Regions from separate parts of the Micromonospora sp. ATA51 genome, predicted to be linked through region 1. Evidence: riboswitches for the same ligand, from Rfam matches in the RefSeq annotation. Region 1 holds a riboswitch; the other holds the start of a gene.

Region 1 (7,539 bases):
GACCGGGCCGAGGGGTCCACGGCGCCGCCGCGCGGGTCCGCACCGCCGAGCGGGGAGGCCTCCGCCCCCACCGGGACACGCCGGGTCTCGCTGGTGCAGAAGCTCGGCGCGGACGGCCCGGTCCGCTCCCTGGAGGTGGAGCCGAACGGCCGGTGGGCCTGTCAGGACTGCGCCGGCGACGGGGTGAACTCGACCGGGGAGCTCGCCCCCGACCAGGTGCAGCGGTTGCAGCGGATGCTCGCCGACCCCGCCCTGGCGAAGGAGACGGACGAGGCCCGCCAGTACAAGCTGGCCTGCATCGACGCGCTGACCTCCACCCTGCTCATCCCGCCGGGCCTGACCATCACCTCGCAGGACTGCCCGGGTGAGGAACGGCCACCGGTCGCCGGCGAGATCCTGCTGCTGCTCACCCAGGCGACGCCGGCCGAGGTCCGCGGCTGACCACGGTCCCGACCGCCCGATCCGGGCCCCCGACCGGGTCGGGTCCGGCCACCCGCCGGTGCGGACCGGTCAGAGCACCTTGCCGGGGTTGAAGAGCCCCTCCGGGTCCAGCGCCGCCTTGATCGCCTGGTGCACCCGGATCCCGACCGGGCCGATCTCCCGGGCCAGCCAGTCCCGCTTGAGCAGCCCCACGCCGTGCTCCCCGGTGCAGGTGCCGCCCAGCGCCAGACCCAGCCGCATGATCTCGTCGAAGGCCCGCCGGCCGCGCTCGACGCTGGCCGGGTCGGCCCGGTCGACCACGATGTTCGGGTGCATGTTGCCGTCGCCCGCGTGGCCCACCACGCCGATCGGCACGGCACACTCCTCGGCGATCCGGGCCACCCCGTCCAGCAGCGCCGCGAGCGCGCCGCGCGGCACCGCCACGTCGTCGATCACCAGCCCGCCGTTGCCGCCGGGGAAGGCCTCCGCGGCGTACCGCTCCATCGCCGGGTGGGCCAGCCGGCGGGCCTGGAGCAGGGCCGCCGCCTCCACCGCGTCGGTGGCCGTCCAGACCTCGTCGGCGCCGGCCGCCTCACAGACCTCGGCGATCCGGGCCAGGTCCTCAGCGGCCCGGGAGCCGGTGTCCACGGCGGCCAGCAGCAGCGCCTGCGCGTCGGTGCGCAACCCCATCGGCCGGTACGCCTCGATGGCCGCCAGGTGGACCCGGTCGAGCAGTTCCAGCAGGCTCGGGCTCAGCCCCCGCTCGGCGATCCCGGCCACTGCCGTCCCGGCGGCCGCGGTCGACCCGAAGACGGCGACCAGGGTCAGCGACTTCGCCGGGGCGGGCCGCAGCGAGACGGTGATCTCGGTGATCACCCCGAGGGTGCCCTCGGAGCCGACGAAGAGCCGCGTCAGGTCGTACCCGGCGACCCCCTTGGCGGTACGCCGGCCGGTGCGCAGCACCTCGCCGGAGGCGAGCACCACCGTCAGGCCGAGCACGTACTCGGTGGTCACGCCGTACTTGACGCAGCACATGCCGCCCGCGTTGGTGGCGACGTTGCCGCCGATGGTGGACGACTCCCAGGAGCCGGGGTCGGGCGGGTACCAGAGGCCGTGCTTCGCCACCGCTCCGGCCAGCGCCGCGTTGACCACGCCGGGCTGGACCACGGCGATCCGGCTCACCGGGTCGATCTCCAGGATCCGGTCCATCGCCACGGTGCTCAGCACCACCGCGCCGTCGACCGCGTTCGCCGCGCCGGCCAGCCCGGTCCGGGCCCCCTGCGGGACCACCGGTACGCCGTGCCGGGCGGCCGCCCGGACCACCGCGACGACCTCCTCGGTGCTGCGCGGCCGGGTGACCACGAGCGGGGTGCCGGCGGCGCACAGGTCGGCCTCGTCCCGCTCGTGCATCCGGAGCAGGTCCGGGTCGGTCAGCACGGCGGCGTCGCCGAGCGCGGCCCGCAGGTCGTCGAGGAGGGGGGAACCGGCCATGCGGGGAAGGCTAGGTCGTCGCCAGGTGATCATCAACCGGGCGACCGCGCGCTAGATTGGCCGGCATGCTGTATCTGGACCGGCCGGCCGTGCCCTGGCGGGGCCGGCTCTGGTCGCACCTGATCAGCGACGTCTCCTACGCCGAGCTGCACGCCTTCGCCGAGGCGCTTGGCGCGCCCCGCCGTGGCTTCGACCGGGACCACTACGACATCCCCGCCGAACGCTTCCCCGTGGCCGTCTGGCTCGGCGCCCAGGTCGTCCCCAGCCGCGACATCGTCCGCCTCCTCCGCGACGCCAACCTCCGCCGCCCCAAACACCTCACCCGCCCGCACGGCCCCCACCCCTCCCGCGATCTTGCACTTCGGGCCCCCGAGTTGGGCTGATTCACCCGGTTCGCCGGGGCCCCAACTGCAAGATCGACGGGGAGAGGGGCGGCGAGGGTCAGGGGCGGAGGGTTTTGAGTTCGCGGGTGAGGTTGGTGCGGGCGCGGGGTTCCCAGCGGGTGTGCAGGATGGGGAGGCGGTAGAGGGCGGGGAGGGCCAGGAGGGATTCGAGGACCCTCGCCCTTCCGGCGCGGAAGTCGGGGTCGGGGATGTGGGCGTACTCGCGGCGGACGGCGGCGACGTAACGGTCGTACACGGGTGGCGGGCTGGCCAGGACCGCCAGGTCGGCGTCGCAGAGCAGCGCGCCGTCCGGGTCGTCGGCGGCCACCACGTGCCCGGCGGTGAGCAGCACCAGCCGGCGCACCTCAGCCACCGCCGCGGCCGGCAGCCCGGCGTCGGCGAGGAGGTCGCCCGCGAGGGCCGCGCTGGCCCGTTCGTTGGCGTCGCCGCCGGCTCGCGAGTCGTAGACCGCGTCGTGGCACCAGGCAGCCAGCCGGACCAGGTCGGGCCGGCGGGCGAGCGCCGCGTGGCCGTCGACCACGTCGAGCACGGCGGTCAGATGATCCGCGGTGTGGTAGTGCCGGTGCGGCTCTCGCCAGCCGGCCAGCAGCCGCTCCCCGGCCCGGTCCACCCCGGCCGGGTCGGTCGCCCCGGCGCCCCGGACGGCGGCACGCCACCGCGCGATCAGCTCTCCCACCCGGTGCAGTCTGCCGCATGGCGAGGATTCACCGGGGGTGACGCGGGTAGTCCCCGCCATGGCCGTGGCCCGGGACCGACGACCTCCGCTCCTGCGTCGTGCCGGATTGAAGGACGGGGTGGTCGACGTCGACGCGGCCCGGATCGCCGAGGCGGCGGACCAGCTGCGCCACCGGAGCAAGGCCACGCTGCACGACCGGCTGCACCGGGTCCGGTCGGCGCTGGGCCTGGCCGTCCAGGCCGGGCTGGCCGCCGCGCTGGCCTGGGTCATCTCCCACCAGCTCCTGGGCAATCCGCAGCCGGTCTTCGCGCCGATCTCGGCGGTGGGCACGCTGGCCGCGTCGGTCGGCCAGCGGCTGCGCCGTACCGTGGAGTTGATCATCGGGGTGGCGGTCGGGGTGGCCCTCGGCGACCTCCTGATCTATCTGCTCGGCGCCGGTGGTTGGCAGTTGGGGCTGGTGGTGACGACCGCAATCCTGCTGACCATCTTCTTCGGTGCGAGCGTGGCCGTCGTGATCCAGGCCGCCGCCACCGCGGTGCTGATCGTGACGCTCAGCCCGTCCACCCAGAACCTGGAGATACCGCGCTTCGTCGACGCGTTCATCGGCGGTGGCATCGCGTTGGTGGTGACCGCGATCCTGCTGCCGCTCAACCCGCTCCGGGTGATCAACCGGGCCGCCCGGCCGGCGCTGGACCTGCTCGTCGAGCAGTTGGACGTCAGCGCCGAGGCGCTGCGCAAGCGGGACCGGCAGAGCGCCCAGCAGGCGCTGGAACGGCTCCGGGAGAACAAGGACGAGCTGGCCAGGTTCAGCGAGGCGATCGAGGGGGCCAAGGAGACCGCCACGCTCTCCCCGGCCCGCTGGCACCGCCGCGACGAGCTGACCCACTACGCGGAGGCGGCGGACCCGATCGACCGGGCGATGCGCAACAGCGGCACCCTGATCCGCCGCTCGGTCACCCTGATCGAGGACGAGGAGCCGATCCCGGAGCCGATGCCGGACTCGGTCGCCCACCTCGCCGAGTCGGTCCGCATGCTCCGGCACGAGTTCGCCGTCGGCGCGGAGCCGGAAAAGGCCCGCGAGTGGTCGCTGCGCGCGGTGAGCGAGGCCGGCCGGGCGTACGCGGAGGGGGTGGGCTTCTCCGGCAGCGTGGTGATCGCCCAGGTGCGTACCACCGCCAGCGACCTGATAGTCGCCTCCGGCATCGAGCAGGAGGAGGCGAACCGGCTCGTCCGACAGGCGTTCGGCGACACCGAACAGCCGCCGAGCGGCCAGGCCGAGCCGGAGGGCGCCCCGAAGCCGCCGACGGCGCCCCCGCTCGGGTGACCCCGTTCAGCCGACCGCGGCCAGGGCGGCGACCAGCCGGTCCACCTCCTCGGCGGTGCTGCCGAGGCCGATGCTGGCCCGCAGCGCGGTGGGCGGCAGGTCCCGCCGGCCGCTGCGCGCGGCCGCCTCGGCGAGCAGCCGCCGGGCCAGCGGGTGGGCGCAGAAGAGCCCGTCCCGGACCCCGATCTGGTGCGCGGTGGCCAGATGGGCGGCGACCTCGGCGGAGTCCCGCCCGGCCACCACGAAGGAGACGATGCCCACCCGGGGCGCCTCGGGCGCGAAGGTGCGCAGCTCCACGACGTGCGGCAGGGCGGCGAGCCCCTCCCGCAGCCGGGCCAGCAGTCGCTGCTCCCGGGCGTGCAGCGCGTCCCGGTCGGCCTCGGTCAGCGCGGCGCAGACCGCGGCGAGGGCGACCGCGCCGAGCAGGTTGGGGGTACCGGCCTCGTGCCGGGCCGGGCCGGTGGTCCACCGCACGTCGTGGGTGGCCGCGCCGACGTGCCCGGTGGCGCCGCCACCGGCCAGGTACGGCGGGGCGGCGTCCAGCCAGTCCGACCGCCGACGAGCACCCCGGCGCCGAAGGGCGCGTACAGCTTGTGGCCGGAGAGCGCCAGGTAGTCCACGTCCAGCGCGGCCAGGTCGACCGGCGCGTGCGGGGCGAGCTGGGCGGCGTCCACCAGGATCCGGGCGGAGTGCCGGTGGGCGACCCGGGCCAGCTCGGCCACCGGCCACCGCTCGCCGGTCACGTTGCTCGCCCCGGTCACCGCGACCAGCACCGGCGGGCCGGGTCGGGCCGGGTTGGTCGCCGGGGCTGCCGACCGCGGGGCCGGCTCGTTCCCGGCGTCGACCCGGCGCAGCTCGCCGAGGGCGGCGTCCAGCGCCCGGACGCCGCGGCGGGGCTCTCCGGCACCGGCAGCCGGACCGAGCCACGCGGCCAGGGCAGCAGGTTGGCGTGGTGCTCCCCGGCGAAGGTGACCACGGTGGTGCCGGCGGGCAGCGCCCGGGCCAGCAGGTTGACCGCGTCGGTGGTGTTCCGGGTGAAGATCACGTGGTCGTCGGCGCGGGCGCCGAGGAAGTCGCCGACCGTCTGCCGGGCCCGCTCGTAGGCCAGCGTGCAGCGTCGCGACAGCGCGCCGGCGCCGCGGTGCACGCTCGCGTACCAGGGGAGCAGCTCGGCCACCGCGTCGGCCGCGGCTCGCGCGCACGGCGCGCTGGCCGCGTGGTCGAGGTTGATCTGCCCCGGTACGCCGAGCACGCCGAGCGGGTCGGCGTCCGCCGGCCGGTCCGGGAGCGCGGGCAGCGGGCGCAGCGAGGGTACGAGGGTGATGGTCATGCCGGAACCTCCGGGGTCCAGGGGACCCCGGGGTGTGGGCACCGGGACGGGGTCCGCGCTTGCCCAGCACGCCGTTCGGGCTGGGCCCGGTCATCACCCGGGGCACCCCACCGCGAACTCGACGAGGGTTGCCGGCCAGCAAGCCGGGGCTTGACGCTGGCGCTCGTGACCTATCGGCAGCATAGCGGCCGGAATGCGGCCGGACCAGAGGGTCACGGGTGACTACGCTGACCGCATGGCCGACACCCCGCCCGGCGGACCGCCGCCGCCGCCGACCGCGCCCGCCGCCCCGCCGCCGGGGTCGGTGACCCCCCGGATGCCGCTGCGCCGGCTCGGCTGGCGGCGGTTCCTGGCGCTCGCCGGGGTCGTCCTGCTGATCGCCGTCGGGGCGGTCTTCATGGTCTTCACCCTCGGCGAGAGCCTGGGCGCCCAGGCGCTGCTGGTCGGCGTGGTCGCGGCGGTCCTGCCGGTGCCGGTGCTGGTCTCCTGCTTCCTCTGGCTGGACCGCTACGAACCCGAGCCGCTCAAGTACCTGATCTTCTGCTTCGCCTGGGGCGCGTTCGTCTCCACCGCCGTCTCCCTGCTGGTCAACGAGACGTTCGCCGGGCTGTTCAAGGACTGGGGGCTGCCCACGGCGCTCACCGCCGTGCTGGTCGCCCCGTTCATCGAGGAGCTGACGAAGGCGCTCGGGCCGATCCTGTTGCTGATCTTCCGGCGCCGGGAGTGGTCCGGGATCACCGACGGCCTGGTCTACTGCGGGCTCTCCGCGATCGGCTTCGCCATGGTGGAGAACATCCTCTACCTGGGCGGGTACGGCTACCGCACGGGCGTCGAGGAGTACGGTCCGGCGACCGGCGCCCGCCAGGTGATCGCCATCTTCATCGTCCGGATCCTGATCTTCGGGTTCGCCCACCCGCTGTTCACCTCGATGACCGGGGTGGGCCTGGGCATCGCCGCGCGGACCGCCGACCGGCGGGTCCGGGTGCTCGCCCCGATCGCCGGCCTGCTGCTGGCGATGATGCTGCACGGCACCTGGAACCTGCTGCCCTCGCTGGCCGCGGCCACCGGCCAGCCGCTGATCGCCCTGTACGGCTACATCGGCGTGATGGTGCCGATCTTCTTCGGCATGGTGGGCCTGGCGATCTGGCTGCGGGCCTGGGAGGGGCGGCTCACCGAGCGGACCCTGCCGGACTACGTGCGGGCCGGCTGGCTGACCCCGCCCGAGGTGGCGGCGCTGGGCAGCCTGGGCCGGCGGCACGCGGCCCGTACCTGGGCCCGCCGGATCGCCGGTGACGGCGGGGTGAAGGCGATGCGCGGCTACCAGTTCGCGGCCACCCGGCTGGCGCTGCTGCGCGACGGGATGCGCCGCGGGCTGGACCGCAAGCAGGCCGACCGGGACCGGACGGCCCGGGAGGAACGGGAGCTGCTGGAGGCGATCAGCGCGTACCGGTCGTTCTTCGTGGGGCGGGACCCGCAGACGCCGGTGGGGGTCTGGGACGGCAGCGCTACCACCTGCGGTTCCCGGACGGGTCGCAGCGGGCGGTGCCGGCGCCCGACGAGCCGGTGGTGCCGATTCCGGTGGTGCTCACCCCGCCGCCGCCCCCGGCCTTCCCGGCCGCCTACGGCCGCCCGGCTGGTACGGCCCGCGACCGGCCGCGCCCTGGCCCCCCGGCACCTGATCGCCGACCGCCGACGCGGGGCGGGTGGTGGCGGGTAGTCAGGTCATCAGGCCGGTCATGAAGTCGCCGAGGCCTTGGAAGATGGCCATCAGCGCCGCTCCGATCCCCTTGAACATCTGGGCCGCGCCGTCCGGGCGGAACGCTATGAAGTAGATCAGGAAGCCGACGAAGCCCCACAGCAGCAGCTTCTTCAGGAATTCCGGCATCGTCCCTCC
Region 2 (7,539 bases), on a different contig from region 1:
AATCCGGCGGCGATCTCCGCGGTGCCGTTCGCCGGGGCGCTGGGCTCGCTGCTGAACGGCGTGGCCGGCGACATCCCCGGCCAGCACGCCCGGTTCGAGTCCCCGCCGCTCGCCGAGGCGGTGGACGTGGTCGGCGCGCCGACGGTCCGGCTCCGGGCGGCGTCGCCGACCGGCGAGGCGGTCCTCTTCGTCAAGCTCTACGACGTCGACCCGAACGGCGCCGCCACGCTGCCCGACGGCCTGGCCGCCCCGGTCCGCCTCACCGGCCTGCCGAAGACCGTCGACGCGGCCCAGCCGGTCACGGTCACGCTGCCGGCGATCGTCCGCCGGGTCGAGGCCGGGCACCGGTTGCGGGTCGTCGTGGCGACCTCCGACCAGGCGTACGCCACCCCGCCCGAGCCGGGCGTCTACACGGTCGCCCCCGGCGGCGGCGCGCTGAGCCTGCCGACCGTCGACGGCGAGCCGATCCCCACCGCCGCCACGGTGTGGCGCTGGATCCTGGTCGGGCTGCTCGCCGCGATCGCGGTCGGGCTCGTCGTGGTCGTCCTGGTCGCCCGCCGGCGGCACCGCCGCCAGGACAGCTCCGTCCACCCGGAGTACGCGGGCGTCCCGCTCGCCGTCCGCCGGCTCCGCAAGGAGTACGCGGACGGCTTCGTCGCCGTCTCCAACGTCGACTTCGAGGTGCACCCCGGCCAGGTGGTCGGCCTGCTCGGCCCGAACGGCGCCGGCAAGACCACCACCCTGCGGGTGCTGATGGGGCTCACCCAGCCGACGGCCGGGGAGATCTACGTCTTCGGGCACCGCCTGGTGCCCGGCTCGCCGGTGCTCTCCCGGATCGGCGCGCTGGTGGAGGGGCCGGGCTTCCTGCCGCACCTGTCCGGGCTGGAGAACCTGAAGGCGTACTGGCGGGCGACCGGCCGGCCCTGGGACGACGCGCACTTCGACCAGGCCCTGGAGATCGCCGGCCTGGGCGACTCGGTGCACCGGCGGACCAAGAACTACAGCCACGGCATGCGCCAGCGGCTGGCCATCGCGCAGGCCATGCTCGGCCTGCCGGAGCTGCTGGTGCTGGACGAGCCGACCGACGGGCTGGACCCCCCGCAGATCGCCGAGATGCGCCGGGTGCTCCAGCGGTACGCCACCGACGGCCGCGCGGTGCTGGTCTCCAGCCACCTGCTGGCCGAGGTGGAGCAGACCTGCACCCACGCGGTGGTGGTGAACAAGGGCCGGATCGTGGCCTCCGGGCCGGTGGAGGAGATCGTCGGCGACTCGCCGAGCGTGCTGTTCGAGGTGACCGACCCGGACGCCGCCCGCACGGTGCTGGACCGGCTGCACGGGGTCCGGGTGCTGCCCGACGGCGACGGCGGGCTGGTGGTGGACACCAACGGCACCGCGCGCAGCGAGGTGGTGGCCGAGCTGGTCCGGGCCGGCATCGGGGTGGACCGGGTGGTGCCCCGGCGCCGCCTGGAGGACGCGTTCCTCGCCCTGGTGGGCGAGAACTCACGGGGAAGCGGTGACCGGTGATGGCAGGCTCTTCGGTCGGGTCGCGCGACGCGGCCGGCGCGGTCGGTCCGGGCGGGGCGGCGGCGGGCTACCGGCCGTCGGCCACCCTGCCGTTCGCGGCGGAGTTCCGCCGGCAGGCGTCGCGGCGGCGTACCCAGCTGGCGCTGGGGTTCATGGTGCTGCTGCCGCTGATCATCCTGGTCGCGTTCCAGTTCGACTCCGGCGAGGACGACCGCAACGGGCGCAACGAGTTCGGCAGCCTGGTCGACCTGGCCACCTCGGGCGGGCTCAACTTCACCCTCTTCTCGATCTTCGTGTCGGCGTCGTTCCTGCTGGTCGTGGTGGTGGCGCTGTTCTGCGGGGACACGGTGGCCAGCGAGGCGAGCTGGGGCAGCCTGCGCTACCTGCTGGCCATCCCGGCGCCCCGGGCCCGGCTGCTCACGGTGAAGCTGCTGGTCGCGCTCGCGTACTCGGCGCTGGCCCTGCTGCTGCTCGCGGGCACCGCGCTGCTCGCCGGCACCCTCCGGTACGGCTGGTCGCCGCTGCGCAGCCAGGTCTCCGCCGAGCTGGCGCCCGGCGAGGGACTGCTGCGGCTGCTGGCGGTGCTCGGCTACCTGGCGGTCGTCCTGCTGGTGGTGGCCGGGCTGGCGTTCCTGCTCTCGGTGACCACGGACGCCGCGCTCGGCGCGGTCGGCGGCGCGGTGCTGCTCTGGATCCTCTCCAGCATCCTGGACCAGATCACCGCGCTCGGCGGCCTGCGCGCCTTCCTGCCCACCCACTACAGCAGCGCCTGGCTGGGGCTGCTGTCCACGCCGGTGCAGACCGACGACGTGGTCCGGGGCGCCATCTCGGCGGTCGTGTACGCCACGCTCTTCTGGGGGCTGGCCTTCTGGCGCTTCACCCGCAAGGACGTGACGAGCTGACGCAGGCAGTAGCATGAGCCGGCGCCGGCCCCCCGGGGCAGTTGCCACCGTCGGCTGCCATCCGGTGCCGCGTCGTCCCGCCCCGCCGACCCACTCGCGAAAGCCCCCGCCATGCGCGTCTCAGCTCTGCTCCGCCAAGCTATCCGAGCCGATGGCGGCACCATTTCCCGGCCCTCCCGGGACGCCTACTTCGACAACGCCAAACTCCTGGCTACCGCCCTGGTCGTCCTCGGCCACACCTGGGGCCCGCTCGTCGGCTCCCCGAACGAGATGCGCGGCGTGCGGGCTCTCTACCTGCTGGTGTACGCCTTCCACATGCCACTGTTCGTCATGATCAGCGGCTACTTCTCACGCTCCTTCGCCCAGGACGCCTCTCACCCCGGCCGGCTGCGCAGACTCCTCACCAGCACCCTGGTCCCGTACCTGATCTTCGCCACCGCATACCAGCTGTACAACAACTACCGCCTGGACGAGTCCAACCCGATTGACCTGGTCACGCCCTTTTACCTGACCTGGTTCCTGGTTGCCCTGTTCGTCTGGCGGATTTCCGCCCCGCTCTGGCTCAACCTGCGCGCACCGGTCGCGGTGGCGACCGGCGTCATGCTCGCCTCGGGCGCCGCCTCGCTCTCCGGGGAACTGGACCTGGCCCGGATCCTCCAGTTCCTCCCATTCTTCGTGCTCGGCCTCACCGCCCGGCGCGAACACCTCGAATGGATCCGTGACACCCGATGGCTGCGCCCCGCCGCCGTCCTGGTGTTCGCCGCAGCCCTGATCACCGTGTACCACTACGCCCCACGGCTGCCCGCTGGCTGGTTCTACCGGCACAACGGGCACGCACAACTGGACGTCAGCTGGGGTACGTGGGCGGCCGGCGCACTCGGCTTGACGGCGGCCGCGCTCGTGCTCAGTGTCGCCTTTCTCGCCCTGGTGCCTTCGAACCGCAATCTGCTCACCCCGCTCGCGAGCGGCACCCAGTACACCTACCTGCTGCATGGGTTCATCGTTCAGATCGCGCTCGCCTACAGGTTCCAGAACTCGCCGTTCGTCAACTCCTTCGCCGGCGTATTGACCATCAGTGCTCTCGCCGTCCTCGCGACGGGAATCCTGGCCTCCCCGATCGTCCGCCGGCTTTTCGGCTGGGCGGTGGAACCGCAGATGAGTTGGGCCTTTGCCGAGGTGCGGGCGGAGAAGTTCGCCGATGCCAGACGGCCGGTGACCGCTCCTGGCAGTACAACGGCACCGTCTCCGGCGTCAGCGGCAACGTCGACCCCGGCGATGGGAACGGCAGTCGCTACCGACTCATCACGCTGACCTACAGCTCGACGGTGGACGTCGAGGGAGAGCGTCAGGAGCGGGTGGGCGCGGTGAGGACGGCGTCGAGCAGACCGGGGTAGAGGCGGTCGAGTTCGTCGCGGCGCAGTCGCACGTACCGGCTGGTGCCGGCGGCCCGGGTCCGGGTCAGGCCGGCCTCGCGCAGCACCTTCAGGTGGTGGCTGCGGGTCGCCTTGGACACGCCGAACTCGAAGGTGCCGCAGGCGTACTCGCCGCCCTCGGCGAGGGCGCGCACGATCTGCAGCCGTACGTCGTCGGCCAGCGCCGCGAGCACGGCGGTGACCGGTACGTCGCGCAGTTCGGGTTCGTGCAGCTCCATGTGACCAGTGTAACCCTTGTTCGACATGCGTCGAACAACCTCCTAGAGTCGGTGCCGTTGGTTCGACGGTACTCGAACATAGGAGCTGCGATGCGCTCTCGTCACGCCGCCTTCCCGCTCTTCGCGGTGCTCAGCTGGGGGGTCATGTTCCCGGTCCTGGCCAGCGCCCTCACCCGGGTCGACGCGCTGAACCTCACCACCGCCCGGTACGTCCTCGCGACCGCCGTCCTGCTCGCCCTGCTGCTGGCCCGGGAGGGTCTGGCCGCCCTGCGCTCCGGCGGCCGGGCGGTCGAGGTGGTGGCGCTCGGTGTGCTCGGCTTCGCCGGGTTCAACGTGCTGACCAACCTGGCGCTCGGGCACGCCGCCCCGCAGCAGATCGCCCTCTTCGCCGCCACCACCCCGCTGGTCACCCAGCTGGTCCGCTGGGTCCGCGACGGCGTACGCCCCCGCCCGGTGCTGCTCGGGTTCTCGCTGGTCGCCCTCGTCGGCGTCGGTCTGGTGATCACCCGGGGCCGGCTCGAGGGGCTGGGCCAGTTCGGCGTCGGCGGGCTGCTGATGATCGGTGCGGTGCTCGGCTGGGCCGTCTACACCCACGGCGCGAGCCGGTTCACCGGCTGGTCCCCGCTGCGCTACACCACCCTCACGGCGGTCGCCGGCACCGCGGCGATGCTCGCGGCCAGCGCCACCGCCGACCTCGCCGGCTGGCAGCACCTGCCGGCCGCCGCCGACCTCGTCGCGGTCGCCCCGCAGCTGGCGTACGCCGTGATCGTCGCCGCCGTCCTCGCGGTGCTCGCCTGGAACACCGGGGTGCAGCGGCTCGGCGCGGCCGCCGCCGCCCTGTTCATGAACCTGGTTCCGGTGACCACCTTCGTGGTGCAGACCGTCCGGGGCTACCGGCCCGGCGCGGTGGAACTGGTCGGCGCGGCCCTGACCATCGCCGCCCTGATCGGCGCCAACCTGGCGACCCGCTCCCGCGCCGCCACCGCCCCCGGCGCGGTGCCCGCCCGGGCGGTCACCGACCGGCCGGCCGTCGTCGACCCGATCGCCGTGGTGGCGCGCTGAGGTAGGCGGAGCTGCGAGTTACGGGAAGCGGGGGCATCCGGCGGCGGAGGAGGCCTCCACTTCCCGGAAGTCGTGCGGATCCTGACGGTGGTGAGCGGGAGTGGCTCACACCGTGGGAAGCCCGCTCGGCAGGCGCGGCGCGAGTGCATAGACTCGGCGGCACAACTGCATACCTCATCCAGAGGGGCTGAGGGATACGGCCCGACGACGCCCCGGCAACCACCCGCACGCTCGACGACGAGCGAGGAGCGGGCAGGTGCCAATTCCGTCCCCGCCGCAGGGTGCGATGCGGGGAAAGATGAGAGGAACCCCTCGACATGACGTCGACGCTTCCCGCCGCCACCGGCATCGACACCACCCTCAGCCCGGCCCGCGCCCTGGTCTGCCGCGCCTGCTCCGCGCGCTACCCGCTGGCCGCCCAGCACGCCTGCTACGAGTGTTTCGGCCCGCTGGAGGTCGACTACGACGCCGCCGCGCTCGCCGCCGTCACCCGGGAGCAGATCGAGGCCGGCCCGAAGAACCTCTGGCGGTACGCGGCCCTGCTCCCCGCCGGCCAGGACCCGGCCACCCGGGTGACCCTGAACCCGGGGCTCACCCCGCTGGTCGCCGCCCCGCACCTCGCCGCCGAACTGGGCATCACCGCCCCGCTCTGGGTGAAGGACGACAGCGCCAACCCCACCCACTCGTTCAAGGACCGGGTCGTCTCGGTGGCGCTGTCCGCCGCCCGGGCGCTCGGCTTCACCCGGTACGCCTGCGCCTCCACCGGCAACCTGGCCAACTCGGTCGCCGCGCACGCCGCCCGGGCCGGGGTGCCGTCGGTGGTCTTCATCCCCAGTGACCTGGAGCAGGGCAAGGTGGTCACCACCGCGGTCTACGGCGGCGACCTGGTCGCCATCGACGGCTCGTACGACGACGTGAACCGGCTCTGCGGGGAGCTGGTGGAGACCGACGAGTTCGAGGACACCGCGTTCGTCAACGTGAACGTCCGGCCGTACTACGCCGAGGGCTCGAAGACCCTGGGGTACGAGGTGGCCGAGCAGCTCGGCTGGCGGATTCCGGCGCAGGTGGTGATCCCGATGGCCAGCGGCGAGCTGCTCACCAAGATCGACAAGGCGTTCTCCGAGCTGGTCGAGATCGGCCTGGTCGAGGCGCCGGCCGGCGGCTGGAAGGTCTTCGGCGCCCAGTCGGCCGGCTGCAACCCGATCGCCACCGCGCTGCACGCCGACAGCGACACCATCACCCCGGTCAAGCCGACCGGCATCGCCAAGTCGCTGAACATCGGCGATCCGGCCGCCGGCCTCTACGCCCTGGAGGCCGTCCGCCGCACCGGCGGCTGGATGGAGTACGCCGACGACGACGAGATCCGCGCCGGCATCCGGCTGCTCGCCCGGACCACCGGCGTCTTCGCCGAGACCGCCGGCGGGGTGACCGTGGCGGTGCTGCGCAAGCTGGTGGAGTCCGGCCGGCTCGACCCCACGGCGGAGACGGTCGTCTTCAACACCGGCGAGGGCCTGAAGACCCTCGACGCCGTCGCCGCCCAGGTCGGCCCCACCCACCGGATCAAGCCCTCCCTCCGCGCCGCCCGCGACGCCGGCCTCCTCGCCTGACCCCGTCCCGCCCGCGCCCCCCTGCGGCATGTCGCGGCCTGTTCGCGCCCGGACACCGCGCCCTGCCGAAGGCGGATCGCCGGGGGCCGGCAGGCCGGGCGGCGGACGGGCGGATCGCCCGGACGGGGGATCGGGCGGATCCGCCGGGTAACTGGCTTTTCGCTGTGAGTGTAGAAAACCCGCCGCTAAGGACTTGACGGCAGGATTCGGACGGCGCAAGATGCTCCGTGCGGGAGGGCGTTTCGCCGGAGACTTTGTTCTTACGACCCAGCGCCAGAGGCGTTGTGCGATCGTCCCTCCCGACCAACGTCGCGGTCGCCAGCGTTAATTCGCTGGCCCCGATCGTCGTTCCGGCGCACCCTCGCAGGCATGGGCATCACGATCACGCCGTTCGACGCCGCCGACCAGGCCGCGATCGACGAGGCGTACCGGATCGGCGCGGCGGCCAACGAGGTGGACCTGCCGGACTTCCCGCCGTTCTGCCGGCGGCGCTTCGAGGCCGTGGTCCGGCATCCGATGCCGGGCAACGCGCCGCGCTGGGCGCTGGCCCGGCTCGACGGCGTACCGGCCGGCTATCTGGGGCTGGACCTGCCGCAGCTCGACAACACCGACAACTCGACCGTCGACCTGGTGGTCCATCCGGGGTACCGGCGGCGGGGCGTCGGCCGGGCGCTGCACGAGCACTGCCTGCGGCTGCTGGGTGAGCACGGCCGCAAGCGGGTGATGGGGATGGCGGTCTCGGCGCTGCCCGGGGGAGTGGCCCGACCGGAGGCGGGCGGCGCGTTCGCCGCCG

The links. Region 1 has a riboswitch for S-adenosylmethionine ahead of JNW87_RS24905 (aminotransferase class V-fold PLP-dependent enzyme). Riboswitches for the same ligand answer to the same signal wherever they lie in the genome.
Region 2: another riboswitch for S-adenosylmethionine. It lies ahead of thrC (threonine synthase); the one in region 1 lies ahead of JNW87_RS24905 (aminotransferase class V-fold PLP-dependent enzyme).

The regions. Positions count from the first base shown of each region.
Region 1 covers NZ_JAEVHJ010000191.1:2,644-10,182, forward strand. The annotation lists gene JNW87_RS24880 (hypothetical protein) at 1-441, shown strand, start outside; gene JNW87_RS24885 (FAD-binding oxidoreductase) at 511-1,911, opposite strand; gene JNW87_RS24890 (DUF4031 domain-containing protein) at 1,977-2,294, shown strand; gene JNW87_RS24895 (metal-dependent phosphohydrolase) at 2,353-2,991, opposite strand; gene JNW87_RS24900 (FUSC family protein) at 3,056-4,315, shown strand; partial or broken gene JNW87_RS24905 (aminotransferase class V-fold PLP-dependent enzyme) at 4,322-5,645, opposite strand; SAM riboswitch class IV at 5,696-5,816, opposite strand; partial or broken gene JNW87_RS24910 (PrsW family intramembrane metalloprotease) at 5,839-7,324, shown strand; gene JNW87_RS24915 (hypothetical protein) at 7,363-7,530, opposite strand.
Region 2 covers NZ_JAEVHJ010000016.1:9,247-16,785, forward strand. The annotation lists partial or broken gene JNW87_RS05065 (ATP-binding cassette domain-containing protein) at 1-1,524, shown strand, start outside; gene JNW87_RS05070 (ABC transporter permease) at 1,524-2,426, shown strand; gene JNW87_RS05075 (acyltransferase family protein) at 2,538-3,737, shown strand; gene JNW87_RS05080 (helix-turn-helix transcriptional regulator) at 3,772-4,077, opposite strand; gene JNW87_RS05085 (DMT family transporter) at 4,168-5,139, shown strand; SAM riboswitch class I at 5,311-5,444, shown strand; gene thrC (threonine synthase) at 5,457-6,746, shown strand; gene JNW87_RS05095 (GNAT family N-acetyltransferase) at 7,116-7,539, shown strand, end outside.